Regions from separate parts of the Paenibacillus sp. FSL P4-0184 genome, predicted to be linked through region 1. Evidence: a T-box and tRNA genes for the amino acid it is inferred to sense, from the RefSeq annotation. Region 1 holds a T-box; the other holds one or more tRNA genes.
What was found. A T-box is a leader RNA that pairs with one kind of tRNA and senses whether it is charged. The one in region 1 lies ahead of MKY52_RS15180 (valine--tRNA ligase), so its partner is inferred to be a tRNA-Val.

Region 1 (9,483 bases):
CAATCCTTGGAGACTTGCTTACCTCTTCCAGCCTTCCAGCCCAGAATGCGTGGCGCAAACCTTCAAGCACATCTTCATCCTCAAGCATAAAGGCCATATACTGACGCAGAACCTCAAGTACCATCATGGCAGCTGCCGCATTGCTAATCTGGTGCTCGCCTTTCATTACGATCCCAAGTTCAAGCGAACGAAAGGGACCCTTAAAATGAAAAGTCTGCACATCCTCCCGGATTTCAGTAGCCTCATAGCTAAAATCTTCTCCGGCAAGATAAAGAGTAGAGCGGCAAGCCGCTGCTTTCTCTTTCAGAACCGCTACGACTTCCGGCTGAGTTACGCAGCTAACAACAGGTACGCCCGTCTTAATAATTCCGGCTTTCTCCATTGCAATCTTCTCTAACGTATCTCCCAAAATATCCATGTGATCATGACCAACATTAGTAATCACAGAAACAATCGGAGTCACGATGTTCGTTACATCCAGCCTTCCCCCAAGCCCGGTCTCCCATACGACAACATCAGGACAAGAGACGCCCGCAAAAAATAGAATGGCCACAGCTGTAGTTACCTCGAACATCGTAGGTGAGCCAAACTCCGTTTCCGAAATTTCTTGGACTAGTGGACGTAATTGGTTAACCAGTTCGACAAGCGTTTCTTCAGAGATGTCCGTATTATTATATTGGAACCTGTTCGTGAACTTTGTAATATACGGAGATGTAAAGGTGCCTACTGAATAGCCGCTTTGTATAAGTGCACTAGTCAAAAAAGCACAAGTTGAACCTTTGCCGTTCGTACCCGCCACATGAATAAACTTCAGCCGACGGTGCGGATTTCCCAGCTTGTCCATCAACATCTCGATTCTATCTAAACCTGGCCGTATCCCAAAAGGGATTAGGCTCTTGATCCAATCAACCGCTTCGGTGTATGTCGCAAGAGGGGCGGTACTTCCGCCCCGATTTAGGTCATCCATGTCTCTTATCCTCTCAGCTCTGCGATGCGGGCAAGTACTTTCTCACGTTTAGCAGAATAATCTGCCTGCTTCGCCCGTTCCTCTTCGATAACTTTAGCAGGAGCTTTGGCCACGAAGCCTTGATTGCTCAGCTTTTTCTCTACGCGTTCTACTTCGCTGTTCAGCGTCTGTACTTCTTTTTCCAGACGAGCGATTTCTTGTTCAATATCAATGAGTCCCGACAATGGCAGAAGCAGTTCTGCTCCTGTTACTACAGCGGACATTACCTTATCCGGCGTTTCTGGATTCAGGCCAGCTTCGAAGGAAGATGTATTACAGAAGCGTCCAATGTAGTTGTCGTTACGGGTGATAATACTCAGCGTCTCTTCATTACCCGCTTTGATGATCAATTCAACCTTTTTGCTCATCGGTACATTCACTTCAGCCCGGATATTACGAACGGCCCGGATTACATCCATCAGCAGGTTCATTTCCGCTACGGCCTGCGGATTCTCCAGAGCAGCATCATACTCCGGCCATGCAGCCAGCGTAATCGTCTCCCCTTCATGCGGAAGGTGCTGCCAGATTTCTTCCGAAATAAACGGCATAAACGGATGAATCAAGCGCATTGTGCGGTCTAGTACATAGGCAAGTACAGACTGTGTCTTAGCTTTGGCCGCGGCGTCTGATCCGTAAAGTGACAGCTTCGCGAACTCAATATACCAATCACATAGATCGTCCCAAATGAAGTTGTACAGCTGGCGACCGGTCTCACCGAACTCGTACGAGTCAATTAGACGCGTAATCTCACGAGAAGTTTCGTTCAGACGGTGCAAAATCCAGCGATCAGCAGTACTTAGCTCACCCGAAATGTCAATATTCTCAAAGCTTACGCCTTCCAAATTCATCAACGCAAAGCGTGATGCATTCCAGATCTTATTGGCGAAATTACGCGCCTGCTCAACCTTTTCCCAACGGAAGCGTAGATCCTGTCCAGCTGTACTTCCGGTAGAAATCATGTAACGCATTGCATCTGCGCCATACTTCTCGATTACTTCAAGGGGGTCTACGCCATTCCCGAGTGATTTGGACATTTTTTGACCTTCGGAATCCCGTACCAAACCATGCATCAATACATCTGAGAAAGGTTTTTCTCCGGTAAATTCAAGAGCTGAGAAGATCATCCGCGCTACCCAGAAATAAATAATATCGTAGCCTGTTACGAGCACATCGTTCGGATAGTAGCGTTTGAAATCTGCACTGTTCTCATCTGGCCATCCTAGTGTGGCAAAAGGCCACAGATTAGAGCTAAACCAGGTATCCAGTACATCTTCGTCCTGTTTCAAGTCGGTTAGACCACTGATCCGGCGCGCTTCTTCCTCGTCATTTGCCACAACCAATTCACCAGTAGACTCGGAATACCATGCTGGAATACGATGTCCCCACCACAGCTGACGGGAAATACACCAATCACGTACGTTCTCGATCCAGTTCAGGTAAGTTCTCTCGAAACGGTCCGGTACAAAGTTAACCCCGTTCCCATCCTTCTGTGCATTGATGGCAGCTTCAGCGAGTGGCTGCATCTTCACGAACCATTGTGTGGACAAGTACGGCTCAACAACCGCTCCAGAGCGTTCACTGTGGCCAACTTGATGCACATGATCTTCGATATTGATCAGCACACCTTGCTCCTTCAGGTCAGCAGTGATAGCCTTACGACATACACTCCGGTCTTGACCTTGGTAAGGTCCTGCTTCTTCATTCATCGTACCGCTCTCATCCATTACGTTAATCTGCGGTAAGTTGTGACGTTGACCCATCTCGAAGTCATTCGGGTCATGAGCTGGTGTAATTTTAACCGCACCACTACCAAACTCTTTGTCTACATAATCATCAGCGATAATCGGAATCTCACGGCCGATAATCGGCAGGATCAACGTTTTGCCGATCAGATCTTTATAACGATCGTCTTCCGGATGAACAGCAACCGCTGTATCACCCAGCATGGTCTCCGGACGTGTGGTCGCCACTGTGATAAATCCGCTACCGTCTTTGAGCGGGTAACGCAGGTGATACAAGTGACCATTAACTTCTTTATATTCAACCTCGATATCCGACAATGCTGTACGAGCCGCAGGGTCCCAGTTGATAATGCGTTTGCCGCGGTAGATCAAGCCTTTATTATAGAGCTTAACGAATACCTCGCGTACAGCTTTCGACAACCCTTCATCCAGGGTAAACCGTTCGCGGGAATAGTCAAGGGAAAGCCCCATCTTAGCCCACTGCTCATGAATGGTGTTCGCATATTTATCTTTCCACTCCCACACCTGTTCCAGGAACTTCTCACGGCCGAGATCATGTCTAGAAATCCCCTGCTCACGCAGCTTTTGCTCTACCTTTGTCTGCGTTGCGATACCGGCATGGTCCGTACCTGGTAGCCACAACGTGTCGAAGCCTTGCATCCGTTTTGTACGAATCAGGATATCCTGAAGCGTAAAATCAAGCGCATGACCAATGTGCAGCATTCCCGTTACGTTTGGCGGCGGGATTACAATGCTGTATGCTTTTGCATCTGGACGCCCGCCTGCACGGAAATATCCACCCTCTGTCCAGTAGGAATACCACTTGGTTTCTGCCGATTTTGGATCATACGTGGTTGGCATTTCATTCTTAGAATCATTTGCAGCGGCAGCATCTGCCGCTGTATCTTGCAAGTTCGGCAACTCTGCCGCTGTTAGATTGTTTTGGTCAGCCATTCTCTGATACCTCCACTTGGTTACTTGTAGTTGGTTTCTAAAAAACAAAAAGACCCCTCGTCTCAAAGGACGAAAGGCCATTCTTTCGCGGTACCACCTTTGTTTCGCGCCAATGAAAAATAAACCTGCACTTCTCTCACCTTACGGTTCAGAAGCTTAGCGCGACACTCGTACAGATAACGGCTGCTACCGGCCACATCCTAACTTATCTTTCATATCCATGAAGACAAGCTCAGAAGGGCGACTCCGGGGCGACTTCGGTGGCTGTATCCTACGGAATGTCACAGCACTTGCATTCCGCTCTCTGAAGGGCTGACCGCCTACTCTTCCCGTTCCCAGTCTTTACTTAGATATTGCTTACTCCATAATACATTTTGAGTCATCCCTAGTCAACCTGAATAGGCTTCTACAGCGGGACTTTAAGCGGAATTTCGACTTATAGCGTGCATATGTCGAATTTTCATTCGATTCATCACTCTGCGTTGGTTAGATACCCCACATTCTAACGTTCTCCGGTCACACAAGAATAAACGCCTTCGACGTCCTTTTACGGACGGTAAGCGTTTATTTGAGAAATATAAGGATAATGTATAACGTGAAACTTATATATTCTTATATTTGACAAAAATCCCGATCTACTATCAGATCGGGATTCACCTATTCATATGAGTACGCATTGTAATTCAATTACGGAATGTACAACACTTGCCCTTCTTCTACACTCTGCCCAGACAATCGATTATACATTCCCAGCTCCCGCGCACTTAGCTGATACTTCTCTGCGATTGTATCCAGCGTTTCTTCACGCTGCACGATGCAAAGGCGAACCTTACGGAATAGGTTAGCGCCATCTGCTCCAGCAATGAATCTGCTCTTCCACTCCGTATTATTTCCGGCCTCTGGAATGATCGCTGCAGCCGATGCATTTCCTTCAGATAGGAGAGCCTCTTGTTCTTTACGAGAACGACTAGAACTGAGTAATGAAGAGAAGGTGAGATGCTCTTTGACTGGAGCCTCTGCTTCTTTCTTGCTTCCTAGCGCAATCTTAAGATCTTGCTTCTCCTCTGACTGTGGCACAGTCTCTTGAGAAACAAGAACTTCATTCGTATTCTCGTGGATCGGCTGAGCATTCTCTTCTTGTGCATGAAGCTCATTACTGGCCTCGTTTTCCGAAGCGAATACAGCAATATCTTGATCCGCATCAGCATTAGCTGCTGGAACAGCGGTTTCTCTTGAAGCAAAAGTATATTCAGCTTCTTGCTCCTGATCCGCTTGACTCGCCTGGCTAACTTGATTCAGCTGAGTGGCCTCAGCTTCATTCTGTGACTCAGCTTTAAACCAGTAATCCGCTATTCCTGCTTTGGAATCCTCTGTTTGCGAATCCAGACTATGCGTCCGCGCTTTCGCGCCCTTGTCCTTCTCATGAGCGGATGAGAAATTCACTATAGGGGACGAATGACCAGCTCCACTCGAGACCAATGAGGGCTCTGATGCACCTGCATTAGCTTCAGCATGCTCATGTTCTTCTACGGCAACCTCTGATGCATCCTCGCCAAAGGTCCACTGTGAATTTTCATAAAGTGCATCAGTTTCGTGTTCTTGGTTCACTGCAGATGCTTCGATTACCCTGTCATCACTGAGAGGGGAATAGGCAACTGTGTACTCTTCCTGCTGCCAGGCCGGTTGTGGTTGAGGCTCCGCACCACCGATTCCCCGCAGGGATAATACGCCTGTTATATTCACAGTACGCATCGTGAGCAGATCAATATCAAAATTCTCGATCTCCACCCCAATATCTTCAATCGAGCTGACGCGTGTAAGCGGAACAGTGATTTCAACGGGAATGGCGTGCTCCAGACGCTGTGTTCGGTCATCTTCGCTCCGGTAGAGTCCGGTAAGCAACAGCTGACCATATAACTCGGCACGATCCTCCCGCTGAATCACCTGGATTTCCGGAAGTAGTTCAACCTCCTCCAGCTCAGCTATTCCCGGAAGCTCTTCCGATAGGTGAATGCGTTCATAAATATCAAACCGCAAGCCGTGGGACTGATCAAACACGGGATATGTCCTCCTTCTTGGCATAATCTAACCCTGAGACAGGCCCAGAGTATAAGCCCAAAATGTTACTCCCCACATGTATATGCTTCAAACAGAAAGGCATGACAACTTTGGTAGCACTAACCGGACAGGATGCTATTAATTTCATAAATTCAGGGACTATTCGAACCTATCTGCCGGCCAATAGATGAACTACTCCGCATGAACAAAGTATTATATGCTGCTTTTGCTATTAGGACATAGATAGATGCTTCTTTCTGAAAAAACAGAAAATTATATACCCTACGAAAAAATAGATAAAAAAAGAACCGTAATACCAGCATTTGCTGATACCACGATTCTCAGGTTTATAACGTAGCCGTCAAGGCGCTTCAGACAGCAGCTCCCGCAGCTGAAGCATATCCTCCGGCCACGGATCGCTTACTTCCAGTTGTTCACCGCTCCAAGGGTGGCGGAAAGACAGCAGCTCGCCATGGAGCGCATGTCGGCCGGCAGCGCTGGAAGCCCAGACCGGGCCGCCATATAGCGCATCCCCATACAAGGGATGACCCATATGGCTGAGATGGACGCGAATCTGATGCGTCCTTCCGGTCTCCAGCTGCACATGCACCAGGCTCCCGCCATGCAGTGCTTCGCGTCCGATGATTCGAGTCACGGCGGACTGTCCGCCGGGTGAGACTCTTCTCCGCGCCGCATGATGACGATCGCGCCCTATCGGCGCGTCGATCACTTTAAGCGTAGGCGGCACTGTGCCTTCGACGATCGCGGCGTAGAGCCGCGAGATGCTTTTTTCACGCATATTCTCGTCTAGGACAAGCTGTGCGAACTCATTCTTCGCGTACATCACCGGACCTGTTGTATCCTTGTCTAGGCGGTGAATATGCCTTACAGCTGCACTAACACCGGTAGCGACATAATGCGCAGCTACAAGGTGATCCAGCGTTACACCTAAGCCACTGCCATCCGGATGAACCGCCATGCCTGCCGGCTTGTGGGCAACCAAGCAAAAATCATCCTCATACAGCACCTCAAGCTCTTCCCATACCGGTTCAATGCCGGCTTCACGATCCGGAAAAAGTGCCAGTCGCAGTCGATCTCCCTTCCACTGAATGCCCCCCTCACGGCGCAGACGCAGATGAAGCTTCTCAGGCATACCTACAGTTTCCAGCAGCCACTTATCAATTGCAGCTTCAGAATCCTCGGCTCCTGTAATGATTTTGCCGGGTGTTACTTCCAGCCACTCCCCACGTCTAGTCCAAGCTCCACCACCGGTTCGTTCTCCGGCTCCAATACTCAAAGGGCCTTCAGGGCATTATAGTGGCCCTCAATGGTATCATCAATATCCTGCTCACTATGCGCAGCCGACACGAACATGCCTTCAAACTGTGAAGGTGGCACGCTAATGCCTTGGCTCAGCATATGACCAAAATAACGACGGAATAGATCCGTGTTGCTAGTCTTGGCCGTTTCAAAGTTAGTTACTGGTCCTTCCGTGAAGAACGGACAGACCATCGAGCCCACGCGGTTAATTGTCAGTGGAACACCGGTCTCGATTGCATTCTTTTTCAAGCCTGCCTCCAGACGCGCCCCTAATTGTTCCAGACGATCATAAACTTCCGGTGTCAGTAGCTTCAACGTCGTGAGTCCTGCCGCCATCGCTAATGGATTACCACTAAGTGTGCCAGCCTGATAGATCGGTCCCGTAGGAGCGATTTGCTCCATGATTTCTCTTTTGCCGCCATAAGCGCCGACTGGAAGTCCTCCACCGATAACTTTGCCGAAGCAGGTAATATCCGGAGTAATGTTGAACAAGCCTTGAGCACAGCCACGATTGACACGGAAGCCTGTCATTACCTCATCAAAAATAAGCAAAGATCCATTGTCTGAAGTTAACTTGCGAAGTCCTTCCAGAAATCCCGGAAGTGGTGGTACAACACCCATGTTGCCGGCAATCGGCTCCACGATCACTGCGGCAATCTCACTGCCAAAATGTTCGAAAGCAATCTTAGTGGACTCTAAATCATTGTATGGAACTGTAATCGTATTTACTGCCACACCTTCGGGAACACCTGGGCTATCCGGCAAACCTAATGTGGCTACACCGGAACCCGCTTTAATAAGCAGACTATCTGCGTGACCATGATAGGAGCCTTCGAATTTCAAAATTTTACTGCGTCCTGTATAACCACGTGCCAAACGAATCGCACTCATCGTCGCTTCCGTTCCGGAGTTAACCATACGTACGATATCTACAGAGGCTACACGTTCGACAACGGTTTTTGCCATTTCAGTTTCAAGTAAAGTTGGTGCGCCAAAGCTTGTCCCTTTTACTGCCGTCTCCTGCAATGCCTTTACAACCTCAGGATGCGCATGACCCATAATCAGCGGTCCCCATGAGCATACATAGTCAATAAAGCTGTTGCCGTCGATATCATAAATACGCGAGCCGATCCCATGATCCACATAAATCGGAGTCAGACCTACGGATTTGAACGCCCGTACAGGGCTGTTCACCCCACCGGGAATATATTGTTTTGCTTCATCAAAAGCCTTGCGGGACGCTTCCTCTTTACGCGCCATTGGCTCATTACTCATCTATCTTCACTCCTATTCTGTTCTTGGTCACACAGGTATAAGGCAACTGCCTATGCAGCGATATCATTGTGAAAGAAATTAACCACGCAGCCAGCGCGCAGCATCTTTTGCAAAATAAGTAATAATAATATCCGCTCCGGCCCGTTTCATGCCAGTCAGCATTTCCAGCACAACCGCTTGCTCGTCAATCCAGCCTTGCAGCGCTGCTGCTTTTACCATGGAATATTCGCCACTCACATTGTAAGCCACAAGAGGTAAATCGAACTGGTCGCGGATCGTACGAATCACGTCCAAGTAAGCCAGAGCCGGCTTCACCATTAACATATCTGCGCCTTCCAGCACATCGGATTCTGCTTCACGGAGCGCTTCGCGCAGATTGGCAGGGTCCATTTGATAGGTTTTGCGATTTCCGAACTGTGGTGCTGAATCCGCAGCTTCGCGGAAAGGGCCATAAAATGCCGAAGCATATTTGACCGAATACGACATAATCGGCACATGTTCAAAACCATTCTCATCCAGTCCCGCACGAATCGCGTGTACGAATCCATCCATCATATTCGAAGGGGCAATAATATCTGCTCCAGCTTTAGCTTGGGATACCGCCGTACGGGTCAACAGCTCTAGCGAAGCATCGTTGATGACATCACCGTGTACCACACCATTTACCGTATGCGTATGCACCATCCCGCAATGTCCGTGATCCGTAAATTCACAAAGGCAGGTATCTGCAACGACCAACAGTTCAGGGTACCACTGCTTGATCAAGCGAGTAGCCTCTTGCACAATTCCATCCTCTGCGAAACCGGAAGAACCGATTGCATCCTTCGTTTCAGGAATCCCGAATAACAGTACAGCCGGAATGCCTAGTGCGGCAATCTCGTCCACTTCTGCTTTTAAAGTATCCAGCGAAAAATGGTACACGCCCGGCATCGAGCTAATCTCATTCTTCACACCTGTTCCATAAGTCACAAATATAGGCTGTACAAAATCCAGTACATTCAGTACTGTCTCCCGCACCATACCGCGAATTCCAGCAGAACCGCGTAGACGACGGTGACGTGTAATTGGAAAGCTCATTTGTTCATCCTCCTGAAAATAAAATATATAACCAAACCCTCGATCGTTGAC
Region 2 (9,483 bases), on a different contig from region 1:
ATTCCAGTCATCACACAAGGCCAAAGCGGGGATGTCCCGATCCCAAGAATAAGACAGGCAATCGAGAGCGTAACTGCTGTTTTGGCATATATTATCATTCCAACAGCTACTAGGATCAACAACAAGGCACTTGTCATGGTCCAGCGAAATCCTATGCGCTCCATAACCCAGCCAGAAGGACTGCGGAATAGATTATCCCCCAAATACTGGAGTGCAAAGGCAAAGCCTACTACCGTAACAGATAGACCCAAAATATTCTCCATATATACGGGTAACAAAGCGACAAGTAGCGACCCTTTAACAAACTCAACTAAAAAAATAATTACCCACATCTCCATGATAAATGGCGACGTCAAACTGATATGTGTACGTTGCGCAGCTTTCGTGGACATTCTATCACATCCAAATCCTAGTATTCTGTAGATTGTTTTGTTATACTGATGCTTGCCTTAAATTTTAATATTCGCGAAAGGTTGTGACAGCATTAAATGAATCAACACCGTACTCCCCTCTTCACAGCTTTAAAAAAGCATGCCGCCGGCAATCCCGTTCAATTTCATATCCCGGGGCATAAGAAGGGGCTAGGAACCGATGCCGAATTCCGTGAGTTTATCGGCGATAACGCTCTATCCATCGATCTAATCAACATCGCACCGCTTGATGATTTACATCAGCCAACTGGAGTAATCCAGGAAGCTCAGAAGCTGGCTGCGAAGGCTTTCGGCGCCGACTATACGTATTTTAGCGTACAGGGCACGAGCAATGCCATCATGACGATGATCCTCTCTGTCTGCTCACCGGGTGATAAAATAATTGTGCCGCGCAACATTCATAAATCTGTGATGTCGGCCATTATCTTCTCCGGAGCCAAGCCTGTGTTTGTCTCGCCTGTTCAGGATGAGAATCTTGGGATAGATCACGGCATAACGACCAGTTCGCTGGAACGAGCGTTAAGGCGTCATCCAGACGCCAAAGGAGTTCTAGTAATCAATCCCACGTACTTCGGTGTATGCGCCGACCTGCGTTCGATTGTCGACCTGGCTCACCGTTACGGTGTACCCGTATTGGTGGACGAGGCACATGGAGTACTGATTCATTTTCATGAGGATCTGCCGGTATCGGCCATGCAGGCCGGAGCGGACATCGCTGCCACTAGTGTGCATAAACTTGGCGGCTCCATGACGCAAAGCTCGGTACTGAATCTTAATGCTAAGACGGGTCTGATTAACCCGCAACGGGTACAGACCATTATGAGCATGCTGACTACAACATCTACCTCATATATTTTATTAGCGTCTTTGGATACATCAAGACGTAATCTCGCGCTGAACGGTCATGAAATGGCGGAAAGAACCATCAGACTGTCCAACTACGCACGCGAAACGATCAATACGATCGAAGGCCTGTACAGCTTTGGAAAAGAGATCCTTGGGACAGAAGCAACATTTGATCATGACCCAACTAAGCTCAACATTCATGTGCGCCATTTAGGAATCACAGGATACGAAACCGAAAACTGGCTGCGCGAAAAGTACAACATCGAAGTAGAACTAAGTGACATGTATAATATTCTTTGCCTTATTACCCCAGGTGATACCCAAGAATCAGTAGATAAATTATTAGCTGCACTTCGGGTGTTGTCCGCCATTCATTACAGCAAGGGTGAAATCTACGAACTTAAGGTTCAGGTTCCAGAAATTCCACAGCTTGCTCTGATTCCAAGGGACGCTTTTTATGCGGATACGCAGTTAGTTCCATTCCGTGAATCTGCTGGCTACATTATTGCAGAGTTTATATATGTATATCCGCCTGGAATTCCTATTCTTCTCCCTGGCGAAGTTATCACTCAGGATAACATCGATTATATTATTGACCATGTGGAGATCGGACTTCCGGTTAAAGGTCCTGAAGATCGCAGCATCACGAACATAAAAGTGATTGTAGAAGCCGATCCTATTTCCTAAGACCCATCATTTTCCTAAAAAACTTCATTCATTTATACAAAAACCCGATACCATAATAAGTATCGGGTTTCTGTATATAAACATCAACTGTCATATACACAATAGAACAGCTTAATTTAGTCGCTAAAATCTATTCTTGCTGAGCAAGGAGATTGTTGTAAGCTTCTTCAACAGCTTTCCATTCTTCTTCATCTTCGATATTGTACAATACCATTTCTTCGTCTTCTTCTTCCATGCGCAGAATAATGCCATCCGCTTCAGGATTTTCCTTTTCTAACAGCAGCGCGTATAGTTTCTCACCGATGTCGAAAGTTTCAACCAATACCATTTCAACATCTTCGCCCTGCTCGTTCGTCAAGGTCAGCACAAACTCCTCGTGCTCATGGTCGTGATCATGCCCGCAACCGCATGCTTCACCATGCTCATGTTTGTGATCGCTCATTGTAATACCTCACTTTGAATTGTATTATCCTACATCTGGTATACTACCACGTTAGATTAGTTCAGGTCAATTTAGAACCCTTAATTAAGAGCTGTAATTACCTTTTCTGACACAAGAACGTAATCCGCATTTTTGGAAGCTTTCATGTAGAAGCCTACCCGATATTTGCCGGTTTCTTTAAAATCATAAGTAAACTCCGAGGTCGGAAACCAGAAATTATCCTTCTGCGAGCCTTCAAGCTCCTGCGACTGAATATCCTTAACATTACCAGAGGGGTCCGTAATGGCTACTTTTACAGCTGAAACCTCTTCTGTTAAGCTATCTACCTGGGTTAATATTTTAATCTTAAGCTTGCCTACGTTTACGTTACCAAAGACCGTATTATCCTTAAAAAGAACAATATGAACATTAGGCTTAAGAATCGTCACTTTTCCAGATCCATCCCAATTCACTACCCCGCCCGCTTCTCTTGCGGGAATATATGTTTTTCCATCAATCAAATAACCGCCGTCTACAATTTCCGTCCCGTTGTTCCATACCCTGATTTTCTTACTCACAGAATCGGCGAACAATAAGGAGCCACCCATCAAGGAAAAAGCAAACACACATAAAGTGACTTTTTTCCATCTATTCATTTGAAACCCTCCAAATAATTCATGCTATTAATGTATACTTACTTTGTCTCAGCAAGTTGCGCTAATTGTAGGTAAATATTTCATTCATCTTCCGAAAAATGATATTATGTACTTGTTCAAAGTTGATATATTAGCTAACAGCGATTTCAGGAGGGTACTTTCTTATGAGTCTGAGCCTACAAATGCTAGGAACTGGCAATGCTTTTGCAAAAAACTATTTTAACAATAATGGCTTGCTACTAGCTGATGATTATACCCTACTGATTGATTGCGGGATTACAGCCCCACTTGCCATGCATACCATCGGGAAATCCTTCCGTGACGTAAACGCTACTCTAATTACGCATATTCATGCGGACCATGTTGGAGGTCTGGAAGAGCTAGCACTTACGCTAAAGCACGTATACGGGAAAACTATGAGATTACATTTACCTGAGACGCTTGTTGAGCCACTTTGGAACAACACCTTAAAGGGTGGACTATATCAAAAAGATGCAGTAGCCTCCCTGACCGATATCTTCGAGGTTAAACCTATGAAACCCGGAATTACGTACAAGCTCGCTCCTTCTCTTACGCTCGAGATCATACATACGCCGCATATTCCTGGCAAAGATAGCTATTCCCTTCTAATAAATAATGAGATTTTCTACAGCGCGGACATGACTTTTCAGCCGGATCTACTTATACGCCTTGTCCGTGAGCACGGCATCCGAATGATTCTGCATGACTGTCAGCTTGGTGGATCAGGTGTTGTTCACACCACGCTGGAGGAGTTAATGTCTTTACCTGAAGATGTTCGACGTATCATCAAGCTTATGCATTATAGCGATGAACAACCTCAATTCGTCGGGCTTACTGGAGAGATGGAGTTTATTGAGCAGCATGTAATTTATAAACTCTGATTAGGATAAAAAAAAGACCGTACATTGACGTCCGATGACGTTTGTACGGTCTTTGCCTTTAGAACTATGAGAAACTCGGAAGATTATCCAAATTGTTGGTTGGATCCCCATCCGCGTCGCCGCGAATATAAGTTCCTCCGTCTTTACCTTTAAAAGCATTCACTCCGGCAATATTTCCGGCCTGTACTTCTTGAAGCGCTTGGTCATACGCCAGGACACGTCCTGTAGAGGTCTGGAAACTGGTTAAATCTCCGTCTCCATTTTTCTGTACAGCTACGAAACTTTCGCGTTCGTTATTTGGCACTTCAGCTCGCCCCTTGCGCTTGGATTTGCCATCATATGGCACATCCTAGCTTGCTTCATGGAACGGTAAATTATGTGCGCTATTTTTAAAGAGTTTTCTGCATCCGTACATGTAGAATACCTGCGTCATAAAAAGGTTCCGTAGAAATCACTTCATATCCTAGCTTCTTGTAGAAATTCTCAGCTTGGCACTGTGCATCAAGAATCGAAGCTTCCAGTCCAAGCTCCCGAGCAAGCTCTTCCATAGCTAGCAACAGAACACGTCCGTATCCTTTGACTCGATAATCTTTCAGTACGGCGATACGCTGCATTTTGGCTGTACCTGCTTTGTAATAAATCAATCTTCCCGTAGCCACAGGTACACCTTCATCTATAATTAGAATATGGTGCGCATTCGGACCGATAACATCGTATTCATCAATTTCTTCCTCAGCCGGCACCATTTGTTCCTCTACAAATACTTTAGTACGAATATCCAGCCCCATCTGAAGCTGTTCCTCTGTAGTTACCCGTAAGATTTCTGCCGCCATGTTAGTCCCAAACTCCTCTCTCTATGTATCCAACGATAGTTGTCTATTATATAAAAATTCGACTAGAAAGAAAAGCCTGAGCATGAGAAACCGTCTTCTACGCTGCTCTAATCTGCAGAATATACTTCTTCAGGAATCGAACGATTGTATGTGTCTTGCATCACTGGTGACAATGGAGGGTACTGACCTTTTGGCTTTCCATCTAGGTTGGTCATTTCTTTGATTTCCATGACTTTTGTTGGCTTCGCCTCGGAACATCCTCCCAAAACCATCAGTAACAGCAGACAAACGCCGACTTCCCATTTCAAATATTTAGGCATGGTTTTACTCCTTTCACCGTTCAACTGCGGTTATTCTCATTACAGCTTTGACGGTTCATGAGTTTTATAAACCATTGGATCACTTCATTGCCCGATTCTAACCCTTATAGATTCACATTTCCAACGGCATGGACCATGTACATCATTCCTGCCAGAAAGCCAGCTAATACAAAATAAGCGATACCGTATTTCCAGCGTAAGCTAGCCGGCACATCGTAATACTTATCGTTCTCGTAGACCGAATAGCTAATATCACAATTCATCTTAAGATGAAGCCCATTCTCTAAGGTCACAGGCTCTAGCTGCGAGATACGTACCTTTTCAATGATGCATTGCTGTGGAAGCGTAGCTCTACCAATGTAGTTCAGTTGATCCCATCTCACCCCTACATACTGCTGTCTTTCCAAATCACTGTAAGTAGTAAAAGGTAAATCTCTTCTATGCTCTGGTCCTGGAATCATGTAGCCTGCATCTCTAAGTGGCTCTACTGGAATTAAGAAACTCTTCGTTACAGAATAAAGGCGATTGTTAGTGCGTCTCTTCACATATTTGTTATACAGATCGTAAGCAAATAACGCCCAAATAATAAAGAACAAGATCGAACGCATATAGATGATGATGGCTAAACCACCCACGAGCCCCACAAGCCACAGCCAGCGCGTCACCGCGGTTGCAATACGGCCGCCGTCAAGCGGGTGAATCGGCAGCAGATTGATCAGATTAAGTAAAAAACCTATATAAGCCAAGGAATAGAGAAGTGGACTATCCATGTAATAAGCCGCTCCAAAAACGGCTGTAGCCCCAATGGTTCCTAAGATCGGACCTCCAAAAGCAATATAAGCTTCTGTCTGGGCATCCAACGGCTGTTTCTTCATTGTAATTAAAGCTCCCAAAAACGGTATAAATAGCGGAGCGCTGACTGGAAGCCCGATCCGTTTCGCTGCTATTACATGTCCTAATTCATGGACTAGCAGGAGCAGAACAAAGCCCACGGCAAACCCCCACGGGTAAATCAAAGCATAAGCCCATATTGAAATCATCATTGATATTAACGGCCCGGCAATTTTACCTATTTTCAGAAGAGACAAAATCGCCTTTCCTTTAAACAGGAGCATCGCCGCCCCGCCCCCCAACCATTTCCATGGCGTGGAAGAATCCTTTTTCTGCTCATTTTGCGGCAAGTTCTCAAGCTCCTTTTTCTTTCAATTTTTATCTAACTGCTGTACATTACCCTCCATTTTATCATAAGCGCTTAAGGAGTATTTCCATAAAAAAGCACTTGGCTAAGTATACGACGCAACTTTTAGAATCGTTTCAACATCAAACCAACAGATAATGAATAATTTTTACTATTATTCAAGAAAAGACAGTGATTCCGCTTCAATACACACCCCCACCTCACACAAAATAACCCGAATTTTATGGTTACCCTATAGGCTAACGCCGTGAACGTTATAGGCTACGAACCATAGACTGTTATCAGGGTTATTCAATTGAGGAGGTTATTTATGGATACAAATGCAAATTTACATCAACAGGTCAGCTGGAATTGTATGAACAAATACGTAGGTATTACAACGACTGACGGTCAGTCCTTTGATGGCTTTATTGCCCATGTAGATCAAAACTATGTTACTCTTGCGGTTCCTAGCAACGAAATGATAGAACGTTTAAACGGAATGCCCACACACGAATCGGCGTATAGACAATTTGGTTTCCGGCCTGGCTTTTTCCCAAGACGTCGCTTCTTTCCACGACGCATCCCTTTTTTCGGTATAAGCGATATATTTCTACTCCCGTTCTTTATCTGACGTGGCTCATGGGGATGGAGCGGCGTCCCCTTTTCTTATTATTTTAAAGACTATGTAAACTATCATCCCTATAGATTGTAAAAAAAGAATTGCCATCCTACTCTATCGTATGGTATTATGAAATTCGTCGCAGGACGGTAGCTCAGCGGGAGAGCACTATCTTGACAGGGTAGGGGTCATGGGTTCGAACCCCATCCGTCCTATACTGAGAAAGCCTTATTATATAAGGCTTTTTCTTTTGTTTAGAGATGTTTATGTTTTGAGCGAAATACGAATTGGTGCCATTATGGTGCCCTGTAGTTGACTAAAGCAAAAGTGGTGCCATTATCGGCACCACTTTTTTTTACCCCTGTAACCATTTTAGAAATACATCCTTGGATACTTTTATCATCTTTCCGACCCGCACGATATGAAATTGACTTGAGTTTAATAGTTCATATGTTTGACGTTCACCGATACCAAGTATTTGTTGGATTTCCTTTGCTGTGAGTACAGAGGGATAATCAGAAGTAGTCTTATATATTTGTTCAATCACCCTTCTCTTCCTCCTTCTCGATTACTAGATTCAAATCCAAGGCCAGCTTATAAAAAGCCTTCCACCGTATCTTGCTATGAAACCATACGGATACCTTTTATTGAGAAAGGTCTGCTGTCAGGAAATCAGTATCACTCTCTAAGACTATATATGTAGTGCTCATGACTTCTCACTTTCTCTTCTTTCGATATTTCTTGATTAAATAAAACAAAACAAATCCCAATAGAACCAATCCAAGTATGAGTATATATAGAATTGCTGGATTCCCCCCAGTAAAGTATGTATCTCTATACTGATAGTTTTCATTATTCATAATAATAGATTAATTAATTTGGAACATTATGTATATGTACTCTATATTACTGGTAAGGAATATTTACCTGAATTAAAAAATACCCCACCAGTTATGGCAGGGTACGGTGCTTCTTTACAGTTATTTTATCGGCACTTGAACAATGTGTAAATAATTTTATTTAGCTGAATATTCATCTACACTGAAGGTAAGGATCTTGTCAAAAATCACATACTCAGTACGATTGCTGAATGGTCCCTTATTATTATCATGTTTATTAATAGCAAACTTAGCAGGTCCTGTTCCAGCATAGCGTGTATCATACCATTCCAAAAAGGCTTTTACTTCTGTATTTGATAGGTCGAATTCTTTCTCAAGACCAGCTGTTAAAGTAATTGTAAGTATAGCCCGATCACCAGATGGTTCTGGATCTGGCACTACTACTCCTTGTGGTTTGGCAGTTGCTTCATTAGAGTAATTGCTTTCTCTACTTTCATTTATTGCAGCTACCACATAATAGTATGTTGTTTCATTAATTACAGAAGTGTCGGTATAAACTGTGTTTGTTACATTAGTAGCTATCGTTTCATAAGGGCCTCCAGCTGTTGTACTACGTCTAATTTTATAACCTATCCCATTAGAACTCACTGTCCAGCTTAATTCTACTTTAGAATTTCCAGCTATTGCTTTTAAATTGGTAGGCGCACTTATGGTTGCATCAATTACAGTTCCATCTTTGTCAATATCAACAGCATCAAAATCAAATATTGTATAAGTACCCGAATTTACAGCACTTATTTCTACTGAATGCAACTTATTTTCTAAATTCAATTTTTCAAACAAAAGTGTTACCCCTTGTGCTGCGCCATTTGCCGAATAAGCATATTGTGTTCCATCAATAGTAATCTTGATAGATGTTTGTCTATCAAGCCCTCTATATCCAATCATTCGAATACTTTTTCCGATAAAATTAAACTTGACAGTATGTAATACAGGACTCAGAGTATACTTTTGTGTAAGGCCAGATGATAGTGGGTTGTTAGTATATGTTCCCCAAGAAGGGCCTTCATAAACGAATGTAGAATTTGTATCTTCGATCCGCTGCCAGCCAGACTCTGGAGTAGGTAACGCTTATCCAACCGATGCTGCATATGTATTTGATTGAAACGAAAAAAACGACACTAAAACTATTAATGATAGAACTAACTTAGACATACCATTTTTCCAATTATTCAACAAAAAATTCATCTCCCTTTATATGTATACATAAATCCTACACTAAATAAAGGCGAACAAACAGTCTGTTATTCGACAAATATTAACAATATAATTAAGAGTTGACAGGAAATTTGTGGATTATTTCTTTGATGAAAATTTGTTGCTTAAGTAAGGCTGTGAAATAAATATAATAGAATCAGATATAAAACCTCCTCCCATCATTTACCATAATATATGGTAATATGAAATTAAAGGAGCTGAGTATCTTGAAGAAAGCAATCATCAGATTAGTGGCCGGTATGTTAATCGGTTCCGCAGAAATGGCCGCAGCTGTGACCACTCAGACTGTTCAGGCTGCCCTTGCAAAATTCACGTTTTCAGTCGATGGTCAAAAGCAAACACTTAAGAATGATCCACTTGTATATAAAGGCACTCCATATCTACCAGTACGCGAAGTAGTTGAAATGACAGGCTATGGACTGGAGTATGACAACACGAAGAAGTCCATTGATCTTAAATCGAAAGGAGGAA

Region 2: it encodes a tRNA-Val, which carries the amino acid that the T-box ahead of MKY52_RS15180 (valine--tRNA ligase) is inferred to sense. The anticodon was not compared.

What each region holds. Positions count from the first base shown of each region.
Region 1 covers NZ_JBBORN010000001.1:3,481,961-3,491,443, reverse strand. Annotated here, with positions in the region: gene MKY52_RS15185 (bifunctional folylpolyglutamate synthase/dihydrofolate synthase) at 1-967, opposite strand, end outside; gene MKY52_RS15180 (valine--tRNA ligase) at 973-3,609, opposite strand; T-box leader at 3,765-4,048, opposite strand; gene MKY52_RS15175 (LysM peptidoglycan-binding domain-containing protein) at 4,390-5,760, opposite strand; gene MKY52_RS15170 (RluA family pseudouridine synthase) at 6,122-7,057, opposite strand; gene hemL (glutamate-1-semialdehyde 2,1-aminomutase) at 7,054-8,355, opposite strand; gene hemB (porphobilinogen synthase) at 8,434-9,432, opposite strand.
Region 2 covers NZ_JBBORN010000002.1:576,139-585,621, reverse strand. Annotated here, with positions in the region: gene MKY52_RS24365 (MFS transporter) at 1-392, opposite strand, end outside; gene MKY52_RS24360 (aminotransferase class I/II-fold pyridoxal phosphate-dependent enzyme) at 489-1,964, shown strand; gene MKY52_RS24355 (DUF1292 domain-containing protein) at 2,095-2,406, opposite strand; gene MKY52_RS24350 (copper amine oxidase) at 2,487-3,041, opposite strand; gene MKY52_RS24345 (MBL fold metallo-hydrolase) at 3,206-3,943, shown strand; gene MKY52_RS24340 (DUF3892 domain-containing protein) at 4,008-4,247, opposite strand; gene MKY52_RS24335 (GNAT family N-acetyltransferase) at 4,333-4,776, opposite strand; gene MKY52_RS24330 (hypothetical protein) at 4,884-5,096, opposite strand; gene MKY52_RS24325 (site-2 protease family protein) at 5,201-6,277, opposite strand; gene MKY52_RS24320 (hypothetical protein) at 6,605-6,907, shown strand; tRNA gene MKY52_RS24315 (tRNA-Val) at 7,039-7,110, shown strand; gene MKY52_RS24310 (helix-turn-helix domain-containing protein) at 7,251-7,442, opposite strand; gene MKY52_RS24305 (fibronectin type III domain-containing protein) at 7,912-8,682, opposite strand; gene MKY52_RS24300 (stalk domain-containing protein) at 9,219-9,483, shown strand, end outside.